Defluviitalea raffinosedens: one gene and its partner. The protein of the gene in region 1 interacts with the protein of each later gene in a pairwise test. Links are inferred from orthologs where the notes say so. Each region holds a gene or a part of one and is shown on either strand. Other genes may lie near its edges. The genes, in order: sfsA and JOD07_RS10770.

Region 1 (7,230 bases):
CCTCCATATTCATTGGGAAGATGTGAAATATTCTAATGTATATTATGTGTATGTGCATAAGAAGGACTACGATAAAGCATGTACGGTCTTAGAAAATCTCAAGATTCATTGAATATGCCTAAAGGAATTAAAAATATAGAGCTATCTAAGTGTAAGTAGGAAGATTGCAACATTGACAAAGTAGTTAAAATTAGTTTAAAATCGACATAAAAGCTTATAAACCTACATTTAACTTTATTCGAATTATCTAATAAAAATGAGAATGCATTCTATATAAATTATATGTTTTATATAGAAACAGAGTTGGGATTTATCAATGGATAGGATATTTATACATTTTAAAGTTGGATTATAGTTTTAATGATTCAGGGACTGATAAATTGGATTGAGAATCTACATATGATAAAAATCTTTTTTATCTGCACCAGATCTTAGTTTAAAATTATGGAATTCTAAAAGATCAGGATGTTTCATATCAAAATGTTGCAATGCTACACTGGGAGGTTAAAAAATGTCTTACCTTAATGCAGAGGATTCAGAGCAGGTATCTTTTCGTAATAATATTCCCTTAGATGCTTTAGATGGAAAAATTTCAAATATTTTCAAAGAAAATAATAGATTAAAGGTGTATTATAAGGTACTCATTGTTGATGATGAAAGAGATGTACATGTTATTACTGACATGGTTTTAGATGGTTTGGATTTCGGAAGTTTTGGATTAAAGTTATTGCATGCATACAGTGAACGGGAAGCAAAGCAAATTTTGCTGCAACATGACGATATCGCTGTTATTTTACTGGATGTAGTTATGGAAACGGAAAAATCGGGCATCGAAATAGTAAGCTTTATTCGGGATAAGCTTAAAAATTACGATATTCAGATTATTTTAAGGACAGGGCAGCCGGGGGCCGCCCTGGAAGAAGAGATCATCAGAAACTATGAAATCAATGATTACAAAACGAAAACAGAATTAACGGTGGAAAAGCTTTATACCACTATTTTCTCTGCTATAAGGAATTACAGAAATATTATTACTATAAAGAATCAAAAAGCCGGTCTTGAAATGATCCTCAATGCTTCAAAAGATTTATTTAAATACAGGTCACTTCAGGATTTTTTTAAAGGCATTCTCGTACAATTCAATAATCTGATCACCAATACAACCCATTCCATGTTGATCAATGAAGCTTATACTAAAGAGAAAAAAGGATTTGTTATTTCAGATAAAGGCAATCGATTAGTAGTGTATGCTGCTACAGGGGAATATGAAAGATTTATTGGCAGTGAAGTCAATATGCTTTCAGATATAGATGACGAGGTATTAGCACTTATTCATCAGCATCATGATGAGGATTTCATCAAACTCTCAGAGGATTATTTGCTTGCTTATCATAAAGGAATTACAAACAACAGAAATTATTTTTATATCCATCATAATAATATAGAGGTTGATTTGAATCTCGTAAAAGTATTCTTATCAAATGTATCGACAGCACTGGATAATTTTCTGGCAAATAAAACTCGCATAATGAACCAGAGAAATCTTATTTTTGCACTGGGCGAAATTGTAGAAAAAAGAGACTTAAATACAAGTAAACATACAAAAAGAGTTTCGAAAATAGCTGCAGAAATTGCAAAATGGGCGAAATTGCCTGATGAAATGATCAAAAACATTGAACTGTCAACATCTCTTCATGATATTGGCAAAATTGCTGTATCTGACAGTATTTTGAATAAAAAGGACAAGCTTACTTCTGAAGAATTTGAAATTATGAAAAAACATACAGAGATTAGTTTGGAGCTTTTTAGCATATTGGATCATGAGCTGCGGACCATTGCATATAATATTTCAAGACACCATCATGAACAATGGAATGGGCAAGGATATCCAGACAGGTTAAAAGGAGAGGACATTCCTATTGAAGCCAGAATTGCATCCATTGCGGATGTTTTAGATGCCCTGACCCATAAACGCCCCTATAAAGAAGCTTGGAGCTTTGATGATACGATGGATTACCTTGAAAAGCAAAAAGGAATTCAATTTGATCCAGTTCTCATTGACTACGTTATAGAAAATAAGGACAAGATTCGTGAAATTCTATCAAAGTACAATGAAGGAGACGAATAAAAAGGTTTATAAAAGACATAAAAGCTGGAAACTGTATGAGCAGTTATCCAGCTTTTTGTGTTTTATTTATATATTTGAAAGGTATTTCTTCCACTTTTTTTAGCATGATATAATGCGATATCTGCTCTTTTAAGCAGAGTTTCTTCGTCCAGGCCATCTTCGTAAAAAGCCATTCCGATGCTTAAAGTAGCATTAAATTCACAGGAGTTAATTTTCCATTTGGGCTGAATATCGTTAATAATTCTTTTTGCTATACTGATGGCATCTTTTTTTTGATTGACCCTTAATAAAATACAGAATTCATCCCCACCCAGACGGGCCAATACATCGGATTTTCTCAGACAAGCTTTTATTTTTTGAGAAAACTGGCACAATAATTTATCTCCTATATCGTGACCTAATGTATCATTAACCTGTTTAAAGCGATCAATATCTATGTACATTACTGCAATGTTTTCATTAAGATTGCTGGCTTCATCGATACACTGAGTTAATTTTGTTTTAAAGAGCCTTCGGTTGGGCAAATTGGTCAAGGTATCATGATAGGCCAAATACCTTAGCTTTTCTTCAAACAATTTTCTTTCCATGATTTCTCTTGCAACCAAAAGAAAATGCTTTGGATTTTCATCCTCATTCAGAACCAAAGACATTTTGACTTCCAGCCACAGCCAGGAATGATCTGAATGCATATGACGAAATTCCAATGTGGCTGATTCTTTGGTTTTTAACATATCCTGGATTTGATTTTTAACTTCTTCAATTTCGCTGGGATGAATGAAATTAAAAAAGCTCTCTCCGACATAATTTTCGGGTGCATGTCCTAAAATAGCGTTATGCGAAGGAGAAGCATAGATTACTTTTCCGTTAAGATCTATAATACTGACAAGATCTGTCATATTATCGGCAATCAATCTATATTTCTTTTCGCTGTCCTTCAGGGCTTTTTCTTTTCTTTTTCTTTCAGTAATCTCTCTGACAATAGCAATAATATGGGTACAGATCCCTTCATTATTAAACAGAGGAGTAATTTTTGACTCGAAATATTTATAGTTTTCATCGCTATCAGAATCAAAAGATTCAAAGAAGCCATGATCTTCATATGTAATACAATGTTTTTGAGCAATAGCATATTTATACTGATGGATGATTGAATCAGCTAATATTTTAGGCAGCATATCATGAACAGTTCGTCCAATGGCATCTTCGGTTAAACCAGTATATTGCTTTGCTGCTTTGTTTATAAATGAATAACGAAAATCATCGTCGTCGTTTACTTTTATAAGAAAAATAAAGTCAGAGATGTTATTAAAGATGTTTAAATACCAATCTATACGATTAAAGATGTATGAATCCTTAGAGAGCATTTATTTCCCCCCTGAAAAGTTGCTCTGCTGATAGTGAACACATGAGTGTTGTGAGAAGTTGATTATATTGCAAATAACATTGTTATAATTACATTATACACCTTTAACGAAAAAAACATAAGATTTTTATAAGCTTTAATGATAATTTTTGATCAAAATTGACAGTATTATAAATACAATATAAACTTTTTTATGAAATAAGAAAATTCGTCTTGTTTTCAAGACCTGATCTTTCTTGTTTCGAAATAATTTTATTTTTCTAAGGAGGAATTGTTATGGAAACCAGTTTATTTCAATTTCAAGTGGTTACGAGGAAAAATGAAGAGTTTATAGATATTACATATTTAATCAGGCAGGCGGTAGAAAAATCCAGAATTCAAAATGGTATTGCCGTTGTATATTGTCCTCATACAACATCTGGTATTACCATTAATGAAAATGCTGACCCTGATGTTGTAAGGGACATTATAGCAACATTGGATAAAGTTTTTCCTGTACATGGGGATTACAGGCATATAGAAGGGAATTCCCATGCCCACTTAAAATCTTCGTACATGGGTGCAGAAAAGACCATCATAATACATGAAGGGAAATTGGTGCTGGGGACCTGGCAGAGCGTGTATTTTTGCGAGTTTGACGGCCCCAGAAACAGAAAAGTATATATTAAGCTGATATCAGGTTGAATTTGAACATGTAAGTGCTTTTATATTTTTACAGGGATGCTTTCAACGATTTTTACTTCATCAGGAGCTATACTGCATCTGTAGGCGAGAATCTTAACTCCTGCTCCTTGAGCTTCCTTTATTTTTTGTGCAAAGGCCGGATCCATAGCAACATTTGGACTAAAACCTTTTGCATACTCTATTTGAACGACAAAAAGTATTGCTCCACGATACCCGTTATTAACTGCGTGAATCATTTCATCAATGTGCTTACGTCCCCGTTCTGTAGGGGCATCCGGAAAGAAACTCCATTGATCTTTTTCTAATGTGACACCTTTAACTTCAACAAAGCAAATGCCATCTTCCCCCATAAGCTGAAGATCAAAACGGCTGTTTGAATAGGATACTTCTTTTTTGATAACAGGGTATCCTTTTAACTCTTCAATGATACCGCTTAAAACGGCTTCGTGGGCAAGAGCATTAGGAAGCTGAGAGTCAATTGAAATCCAGCTGTTTTCCTTTTGAACCATTCTAAGCTCATAGTTGGTTTTTCTTGTGGAAGAAGGATGATAGGAAAGCATCACTTTTACTCCCGGATATAGCAATTCTTTCAGTCTTCCGGTATTTGGAACATGACAAATCACTTCTTTTCCTGATACATTCACATGAGCAATAAATCGATTGGGGCGTTTTATGAAAGTACCGTAGCAGATTTCATAATTGAGTTTCATAGTATTAACCTTTCTAAAGAATCATGATTGTTGATATTTTTATAGTTATTATTATAACTTTTAAACGATTAAGTCAACAGTTAAAAATTTATAATTCTTATGAAAAGTAATAAAGTTTATTCCATAATGTTATATGTTATAGAAATAATTTTATATTGACAAATATTATTTAAAAACGTATCATGATTCATAGTAATTTTAGGTATATGATACTATAAGAGGAGTAATAAAATGATTTACTTAGATCATGCCGCTACTACACCTGTTTGTGAAGAAGTTTTACAGGTTTTTTATAATGTTTCAAAATCTTATATAGGTAATCCGAATTCATCTCATAAATTAGGAAGAGAAGCCGGAGCATATCTGGATTCATGTACTAAAAATATTGCTGATCTGCTTGGGGTTAAAGAAAATGAAATCATCTATACCTCAGGAGCTACGGAAGCCAACAATTTAGCCATTAAAGGCATTGCAAACGGATATAAAAGATATGGCAGGCATATTATTTCAACTTATCTGGAACATTCGTCCGTTACAGGACCTCTGACAGCATTACAAAATTTAGGTTATGAAATAGATTATGTCGATATTTTGGAGAATGGTTTAGTAGACTTAGACCATTTGAAGGAATTATTAAGAGAAGATACTATACTGGTTTCAATAGGTTATGTGGACAGTGAATTGGGAATTGAGCAGAATATTGAGCAAATAGGAGATATCCTGTTAAATTATCCTCACTGTTTCTTCCATGTGGATGCTACACAGGCTATAGGGAAGATTCCTGTTTCATTAGAGAAAGTTGATCTGGCTACATTTACTCCCCATAAATTCTATGGTATTAACGGATGTGGAGTATTGGTCAAAAAAGAAAATATCATTATCGAACCTCTTATTCATGGAGGAATAAGCACTACCCCATTCAGAAGCGGTACGCCGACCCTTGCCTTAGTGGCAGCACTGGAAAAAGCATTGATTTTGGCAACCGATGATCTGGAAAGCAAATATAATTATGTAAAACAGCTTAATGCCACATTGCGAGAACATTTGAAGCAATATCCAAATGTTAGGATCAATAGTACCGATCATGCAGTTCCCTATATTTTAAATATCAGTATCAAGGGAGCTGATACAATGGCATTTCAAAGGGAATTAGAAAATTATGATATTTATGTTTCTACTAAATCTGCTTGTTGCGCTCCCAATACGCCTTCGAGAGCAGTCTATGCCATTACAAAGGACAGAAAATTGGCTCTTAGTACCTTAAGAGTGAGTCTGAGCCATCATACTACAGAAAAAGATATAGAAACTTTTCTGAAATGCTTCGACCAGTGTTATAAAAAGTTAGTAAAGTAAGGATGGGAATATGGAAAAGTACAAAGAAATCGAGCGAAGTATCATAAAAAAATATAGGAAGCAAATTTGGTCCAGATTTATTACAGCAATTAACGATTATGAGCTTGTTCAGGAAGGAGATAAGATTGCGGTCTGCATCTCCGGAGGCAAGGATTCCATGCTTCTTGCCAAGTGTATGCAGGAATTGCAAAGACATGGAAAGGTTAAATTTGAGCTGGAGTTTTTAGTAATGGATCCGGGTTATAATCCCATAAACAGGCAAAGAATCATTGATAATGCGGAGTATCTTAATATCCCTATAAAAATATTCAATACGGATATATATGATATTGTTGCAGATATTGCGGATTCTCCCTGCTATTTATGCGCAAGAATGAGAAGGGGATATCTGTATAAAAATGCTCAGGACTTAGGATGCAATAAAATCGCTCTGGGACATCATTTTGACGATGTAATCGAAACGATTTTAATGAGTATCCTTTATAGCGGCCAGATAAAAACCATGATGCCTAAATTGCATAGTACAAATTTTAAAGGAATGGAATTGATCAGACCATTGTATTTGGTTAAAGAAGAGGACATTATTGCCTGGAAAAGGCATCATGATCTGCAGTTTATCCAATGTGCCTGCAGACTGACAGAAAATTGCATGCTTGGGGACAGTGGCGGAGGTTCCAAGCGTCAGGAAATGAAAGCATTAATAAAGAAATTCAGACAAACCAATCCAAACATTGAAATGAATATTTTCAGAAGTGTTCATAATGTGAATTTGAATACCGTTATTGGCTATACGAAAGGTAATGTTAAGTATAATTTTTTGGATGATTATGATAATAAGATGGAATAACTTTAAAAGCAAAAGACTCGGGGAACCGGGTCTTTTTTTCATAAAAAGCGAGATCTGAAAAACTTTGCTCCTAAAATATATTGTGATATAATATATTATTTATAAATAAAATATTTAAAAATGTTTTACTTATTAGAAAATTGAT
Region 2 (7,414 bases), on another replicon or contig:
ATTACTTTAAAAATAAAAAGTAAAAGACTTATATACTACATTAATTAAGATAAGGGGATTTAGACAGATGGATACAAGAAACGAACTTAAAAATAGCAAAAGAATTGTTATTAAAATTGGAACTTCTTCATTAACTCATCCAAATGGATCGCTTCATTATGCTAGAATGGAGCAGCTAGCCAGAGTTTTATCTGATTTAAGAAATTCAGGTAAAGAGGTAGTCTTAGTTTCTTCTGGAGCTATTGGCGTTGGTGCTGAAAGGCTGGGATGTAAAGAACGTCCAAAAGAAGTTGAAATGAAACAAGCTGCTGCGGCTGTAGGGCAAGCAATACTCATGCAAATTTACGAAAAATTTTTCAGCGAATATAATCAAGTAATTGCACAAATCCTATTAACTAAAGATGTTTTAGAAGATTCTATTAAAAAAATCAATGCACAAAATACTTTTAATACATTACTTAAAATGGGAGTTATTCCCATTGTTAATGAAAACGATACAGTTGCTACTGAAGAACTGCAAGAAAGCATTTTTGGTGATAATGATACTTTATCGGCCATGGTTGCCGTATTAATTGAAGCAGATTTGCTTATTCTTCTGTCTGATATAGAGGGGTTATATACACAGGATCCACGTGATTGTCCTGATGCAGTGCTAATCGATACAGTTCCAGAAATTACAGATGAAATAGAAAACCTTGCTGGAGGAGTAGGAAGTAGTTTAGGGACTGGCGGTATGATTACAAAAATTTCCGCAGCCAAAATTGCAAACAATAATGGTGTAAATATGGTAATCGCAAATGGTGAAAATTTAACCAATATACATAGAATATTAGAAGGAGAAATAGTGGGAACACTGTTTGAAAAACGTACACAAGAGTAAAAATGAACGCTGATATCAGCGTTCATTTTCTAATAAATCGGATATTTTTTTTATGTTTTCCAATGCTATATCACATTTAATAGTTGTTAAAGTAGAACTTTTTTGATCCACAACACTTTTTAATTCCACTATACTTTGATTAAATTGAATAGCTAAAGTGTCTTTTTTTTCCATTACTTTTGGTTGAAGTTTTGGCCATATTTCATCAATTTCTTTCAAATCTTTTTTGATTTCATCCCAGTTTCCTTGCTTTGAAGATATTTTGATATTTCTGATATGATATTTCAGTATTAAGACTTCGGATGGTAATTTTGCCTCAAATAATTCAGTCATATAAGGTATGTGCTTTGTAAGTTTTACAGCTGCATGGACAATTTCTAATTCTTCAGGAGTTGCAGTCATTAAAGGATATGAATCTGGAAGAATTTCCTCGGGTAATTTCAGTTCTTTTTCGGATACACCGGAATTTCCGTTTTGTCCGGATTGACCAGATTCACCCCCGGAACTGCCAGCTCCTCCTCCAGAGTTACTGGATTCGCCTCCGGAGCCACCAGCGGAGCTACCACTGGATCCACCGCCAGATTGTCCTTGTGAATCTTCAGCGCCTTTAGACATAGCTCGTTCTAATTCCAAGGCTGCTTTTTTATATTCTAAAGCAGCTTTGCTTTTACTATCATCCATTGCTTTTGAAATAATTAGGGTAGTTAGTGTATTAAGATCTTTATTGAATTCATCTGCTTTCTCAGCAGTCATACCTTTTTTCTGTGCATCGGCAAAGAAGGTGTTCCACTTTGAATGGATGGATTTAATTTGCTCTGCTCCGCCTGCCCAATCTTTTTTACTGACTGTGGTGATGAGTTCTTCAGATAATTTTTGTAAATCTTCTAATGCAGATGGAGGAGAATTACTTTCTGATGAATCCGAACTGGAATTCTCGTGCTTTTTTTGACATCCGACAAGTAGAATTAAAGCCAATAAAAAAAGCAATACTATATTAAATCTTTTTTTCATATTCTTCCTCCTTCCATTGCAAAATGCAAAATAATTTTCCTAATGAAAATAGTATTTGCCAGAACTCTTGACAACATGCAAATTTACTTTTACATTTTTACAATCTTTGATATTTCGTGGAAAATATATTATAATAATAAAAAATACTAGATATTTACGGAGGACAAAATGGAAGAGAAAAAAATAAACAGAATCAATGAGTTGTATAAAAAGCAGAAATCCGTTGGGCTTACCCAAGAAGAAAAAATAGAGCAGGAGCAACTGCGAAGAGAATATATCGAACTGGTAAAAAGAAATTTTAGGTTAACTATGGGAAATGTGAAAATTCAAAATGAAGACGGAACCATAAGGGATTTAAAATCTAAATAGAAAACTGGATAGGAGAGATTACAGTGAGTTATTGCAGAGAATGCGGAAAAATTATTGAAGACGGTCAAAAAGAATGTCCTTACTGTGGAACAGAGGTAAATGACACCATTAATATAGAAAACCATATAGAAGATCATATAGAAAATCGAAATGTTGAGGTAAAATCAGAGAAAGACGAAGAAGAGCCAATTATTAAGATTATATCAGATGAACCCATTATTAAAACTACACCTGAAGAAGAACCAACTATTAAGACGAAACATTTTGAAGAATCTCCTTCTGTGACAGAAAATAAATTTGGTTCAAATCAGAAGATACCTGAAAAGAATACACAGCCCCTTAACAATTGGATAAAGGTTACGCTTTCTGTTTTGATTTCTGCATTGCCAGGAATAGGTTCTTTAATCGGTATTATTGCAGCGATCATTTTTATGACCAAAGAAGATGAGGATCGAAAAACCTTTGGATATGCGTTGCTTACTTATAGTATTATATATCTTATTTTCATCTGTACTTGCTGTATGATCTTTGCTTTTGGCTTCAATAATTTTCAGTATTATCAGTAAAATCCCTTGGGTGAAAATAAAATGATGCAATGGATTTATTTTATAGGTCGTTCAGTATGCCATCAAATTCCTGAACGTTCTTTTTTTATTGGGAATCACCAATTGCCTCTTTGTGCGAGGTGTACAGGAATATACATGGGAGTATTCCTGGGCTTTTTATATCTGTTTTCTAGAAAGCGATGGAAAGGAAATAAGCCTCCTTCCTTAAAAATACTGCTGTTTATTTTACTTAGCTGGATTCCTATGATGATTGATGGAGCAACGTCTTATATAGGACTCAGGGCATCTAATAATATAGCGCGATTGATTACTGGATTTTTATTTGGAGTTTTTTGGCCTGTTTTCATTCTTTTGCTTAAAAACTATCAGGTTATGAAAGGGAATAATTTAAGTATTGTTGAGAATTATAAGGATTTAATCATTATGATTTGTGCTTTGATCCCTTTTGCAGGGATATTTTCGATGCAATCAATTGTTGTATGGTGGAGTATATCAGGGATTACTGTAGGTACACTTATATATGTTTATGTTCAGATGATTTTCATCATAATAAGGAATTTATTAGTATCGATGAATAAGAAAATTATATATTTTATATCATTTATTATTTCTATGATGATTATGAGCGGATTGTCATGGTTAAATGATTTTCTGTTAGCTCAATACAGATAAAATTTTATTTGTAATCAACAGGAGCTGTTAAATATGACTGAAAAGCAAAGACTTAGAAAGATATTTCTTGATATGAGAGCTCAAATGCCGGAAGAGGAAATATATTATAAAAGTCAATTCATTTATGAAAAACTTATTCATTCATCCTTGTATCATCAATGTAAAATGATTTTTACATATGTAAGTATGGGAAATGAAGTGGATACTAAAAAAGTTATTCTTAGAGGATTATTGGACAGAAAAATCATTGCAGTTCCTAAAGTCAATCCTAAAAAGAAAGAAATGATTTTTTCTAAAATAAAATCTTTGGATGAATTAGAAGCAGGCCATTTTAATGTTCTTGAACCCAGAGAGGACTGTATACAACCAATAGAGAGTAATCAAGAGACTTTGATTTTAGTTCCGGGAGCAGTATTTGGCAGAGATAAGAACAGAATCGGTTATGGGGGAGGTTATTATGATCGTTATCTTTCTTCTGTTAAAGGAGCATTAAAGATTATAGGTTTAGGATATGATTTTCAACTCATTGACAAAATTCCTTCAGATCCTTATGATGTCCCTTTAGATACCATTGTTACAGACAAAGGATGGATAAAATAAAGTTGCATAAAATATATCCTCGTGATAAAATAATCGAAACATTACAAATAATGAGGTGATGGAATGGAAGAGTTGCAACAGAAAGGCGCATTGGCAAAGGAAGCATCTATAATACTTGCAAAAAAGTCTTCAGAAGAGAAAAATAAGGGACTCATTAAAGCTGCTGATTTTTTATTACAATATAAAGATGAAATTATAAAAGCTAATGAAATTGATTTACAGTTCGCTAAAGAAAATGGCATAAAAGGATCATTAATTGACAGACTTACATTGAATGAAAAAAGAATTGAATCTATGGCAGAAGGTTTAAGACAAATTGCTATGCTGGAAGATCCGGTAGGAGAAGTATTATCCATGAAAAAACGCCCTAACGGGTTAGTAATTGGACAAAAAAGAGTACCTATGGGTGTAATAGGAATTATTTATGAGGCCAGACCGAATGTAACCGCAGATGCTTTTGGTTTATGTCTTAAAACAGGGAATGCAGTGATTTTAAGAGGCGGGAAAGAAGCCATACATTCTAATATTCAAATTGTTAAAATCTTGAAGAATGCTTTGGATGAAGCAGGGCTTCCTAAAGAATCTGTTCAATTGGTTGAGGATACCAGCAGGGAAACAGCTAAAGAAATGATGCGATTAAATGAGTATTTAGATGTTTTAATTCCCAGAGGCGGTGCCGGGCTTATTCAAACGGTAGTCCAAAATAGTACAGTCCCAGTAATTGAAACTGGGATAGGCAACTGTCATATATATGTTGACCATAAAGCTAAGTTGGATGAAGCAGTTTCTATTACTGTAAATGCAAAAGTTCAAAGGCCGGGTGTCTGCAATGCAGCAGAAAGCTTACTGGTTCATAAAGACGTGGCAGAAATCTTCTTGCCTAAAGTGTATGATGAGCTTAAAAAATATAATGTGGAAATCAGAGGGGATGAAAAGGTCCTGGAAATCCTTCCTGATGTTAACAGAGCAACAGAAGAGGATTGGGGAATGGAATACCTGGATTACATTATTTCTGTCAAAGTAGTTGATTCCATTGATGAAGCTATTGGACATATCAATAAGTATGGCACAAAACATTCCGAAGCCATTATTACGGAAGATTATACGAATGCTCAACGTTTCTTGGAAGAAATCGATGCTGCTGCTGTGTATGTGAATGCATCAACCCGTTTTACAGATGGCTTTGAATTTGGTTTTGGAGCTGAGATTGGAATCAGTACGCAAAAACTTCATGCAAGAGGACCTATGGGCTTAAAGGAATTGACTACAATAAAATATATCATCTATGGAAACGGACAAATCCGTCAGTAACTATGTAATTTTAAGACCGCTGATTTAGATAATTTACATCAGCGGTTTTTTTATTGCATAGGAAATTCTTCTGGATTTCCTAATTCAGGGAAGCATTTCACTATATTCTGTTGAATCTTGTTATTTTTTTATGCTTACAGTATAATGAATGAATAAAGAACGAATGTTCTTCTTGCAATGAGATTATGATTGGATCATTGTAAAAGGATTGTCCAGAAAGGATGAAAGTTTTGATTTCATTTATTAAGGGAATTTTAGATTATATGACGGAGGAGTGGATCATCGTAGATGTGAATGGGATAGGATATAAAATCTACATATCTTCATCTACTGTGAGTAAACTTCCTTCTGTCGGAAAAGAAGTTAAGATCTTTACCCATCTTCAGGTTAAAGAAGATGAATTGGCTTTATACGGATTTATGTCCCAAGATGAACTTAACATGTTTGAAAGGCTTATCTCGGTAAGTGGTATAGGTCCAAAAGGAGCACTGGGGATACTTTCGACCTTATCACCTGCTGATTTATGCATGGCCGTAATAACAGAGGATATAAAAACCTTAAGTAGTGCCCCGGGCATCGGAAAAAAGACTGCACAGAGAATGATTCTGGAGTTAAAAGATAAAATAAATACACTGGAAGCTGTAGGATTAGGAGGAGAAACTGTTTTAGAAGTACAGCAAAACGGTACTGCTGAAGAAGCTATCTTTGCTCTGACGGCTTTGGGATATAGCAGGGTGGATGCTGCAAAAGCAGTTAAGGAGGTTTTCAAAGAAGATATGTCTGTTGAAGAAATGATTAAAGATGCCCTTAAAAAGTTGGCATTAATTTAGATGAAATGGGTGAAGTTGATGAAAGATCGTATCATAACTGCTGAATTAAGAAACGAAGATTTAGAAATAGAAGCCAATATACGTCCTAGAACATTAGAGGATTATATTGGGCAAAAAAAAGTAAAAGAAAATTTAAAAGTGTTTATTCAGGCAGCTAAAAACAGAAAGGAAGCATTGGACCATGTACTGCTCTATGGCCCTCCGGGATTGGGGAAAACTACATTAGCCAATATTATTGCCAATGAAATGCAGGTTAATATTAAGATCACATCAGGACCAGCCATTGAAAAACCTGGGGATATGGCAGCAATACTTAATAATTTAAATGAGGGAGATCTTCTGTTTATAGATGAAGTTCATCGTTTAAACCGCCATGTAGAAGAAATATTATATCCAGCCATGGAAGATTTTACAATAGATATTGTTATTGGAAAGGGACCAGGCGCCAGATCCATACGACTGGATCTTCCTAAATTTACCCTTATTGGTGCGACAACGCGGGCAGGATTATTGACTGCTCCATTAAGAGACAGATTTGGTGTAATTCAGCGATTAGAATACTATAATACGGATGAGCTTACTAAAATTGTGGCGCGCTCAGCTAAAGTTTTAGGAATAAAAATAACTGCTGCTGGGGCAGAAGAAATAGCACGAAGATCCAGAGGAACTCCGAGAATAGCCAACAGACTTTTAAAAAGAGTAAGAGATTTTGCAGAAGTAAAATATGAGGGGTATATCGATGAATTGGTGGCTTCGGCAGCATTGGAATCACTGGAGATTGATCAAATGGGTCTTGACAGAATCGACAGAAAAATGCTTCTTGCAATGATTGAAAAATTCGGAGGAGGACCGGTAGGGATAGATACCTTAGCCGCTGCAATTGGAGAAGAAAATGACACCATTGAAGATGTTTATGAACCATTTTTGATTCAACTTGGATTGATCAACAGAACTCCCAGAGGCAGAGTTGTTACAGCTTTAGGCTATAAACACTTTGGAATAGAACCACTTCAAACTGAAAAATGAATTTCGATTGACAAAAATGATCAATTTGGTCTATTATAATTATATAGAGTAAAACTCTACTTAATATAGATAATGTATATAGACTTAAGCAAAAAGGATTTCGCTAATTTAGGAGAAAGGAAGTTAAAATGGGTGAAAAAATAAATTTT

Evidence for each region.
Region 2: the proteins of sfsA (region 1) and JOD07_RS10770 interact in binary tests that used the Escherichia coli proteins (3 or more experiments, as listed by UniProt). The link is inferred for Defluviitalea raffinosedens from one-to-one orthologs.

The regions. Positions count from the first base shown.
Region 1 is NZ_JAFBEP010000009.1:81,686-88,915, reverse strand. Bases 3,041-5,806 are described here. They hold sfsA (DNA/RNA nuclease SfsA), read right to left. Parts: upstream 4,886-5,806; coding sequence 4,196-4,885; downstream 3,041-4,195. Other genes in these bases: JOD07_RS08540 (cysteine desulfurase family protein), read left to right, coding at 5,117-5,806; JOD07_RS08550 (secondary thiamine-phosphate synthase enzyme YjbQ), read left to right, coding at 3,768-4,175; JOD07_RS08555 (diguanylate cyclase domain-containing protein), read right to left, coding at 3,041-3,492. Also shown: JOD07_RS08565 (hypothetical protein), read left to right, coding at 1-112; JOD07_RS08560 (response regulator), read left to right, coding at 512-2,128; more of JOD07_RS08555, read right to left, coding at 2,191-3,040; more of JOD07_RS08540, read left to right, coding at 5,807-6,238; JOD07_RS08535 (tRNA 2-thiocytidine biosynthesis TtcA family protein), read left to right, coding at 6,249-7,085. UniProt on the Escherichia coli protein: Binds to DNA non-specifically. Could be a regulatory factor involved in maltose metabolism.
Region 2 is NZ_JAFBEP010000015.1:34,673-42,086, forward strand. What follows is about bases 3,336-6,285. They hold JOD07_RS10770 (glutamate-5-semialdehyde dehydrogenase), read left to right. Parts: upstream 3,336-4,161; coding sequence 4,162-5,409; downstream 5,410-6,285. Other genes in these bases: JOD07_RS10760 (DUF2085 domain-containing protein), read left to right, coding at 3,336-3,498; JOD07_RS10765 (5-formyltetrahydrofolate cyclo-ligase), read left to right, coding at 3,532-4,098; ruvA (Holliday junction branch migration protein RuvA), read left to right, coding at 5,631-6,239; ruvB (Holliday junction branch migration DNA helicase RuvB), read left to right, coding at 6,258-6,285. In the rest of the region: JOD07_RS10735 (HAD-IB family hydrolase), read left to right, coding at 1-23; proB (glutamate 5-kinase), read left to right, coding at 68-880; JOD07_RS10745 (hypothetical protein), read right to left, coding at 896-1,891; JOD07_RS10750 (DUF896 domain-containing protein), read left to right, coding at 2,060-2,260; JOD07_RS10755 (zinc-ribbon domain-containing protein), read left to right, coding at 2,284-2,826; more of JOD07_RS10760, read left to right, coding at 2,848-3,335; more of ruvB, read left to right, coding at 6,286-7,265; JOD07_RS10785 (DUF1836 domain-containing protein), read left to right, coding at 7,394-7,414. UniProt on the Escherichia coli protein: Catalyzes the NADPH-dependent reduction of L-glutamate 5-phosphate into L-glutamate 5-semialdehyde and phosphate. The product spontaneously undergoes cyclization to form 1-pyrroline-5-carboxylate.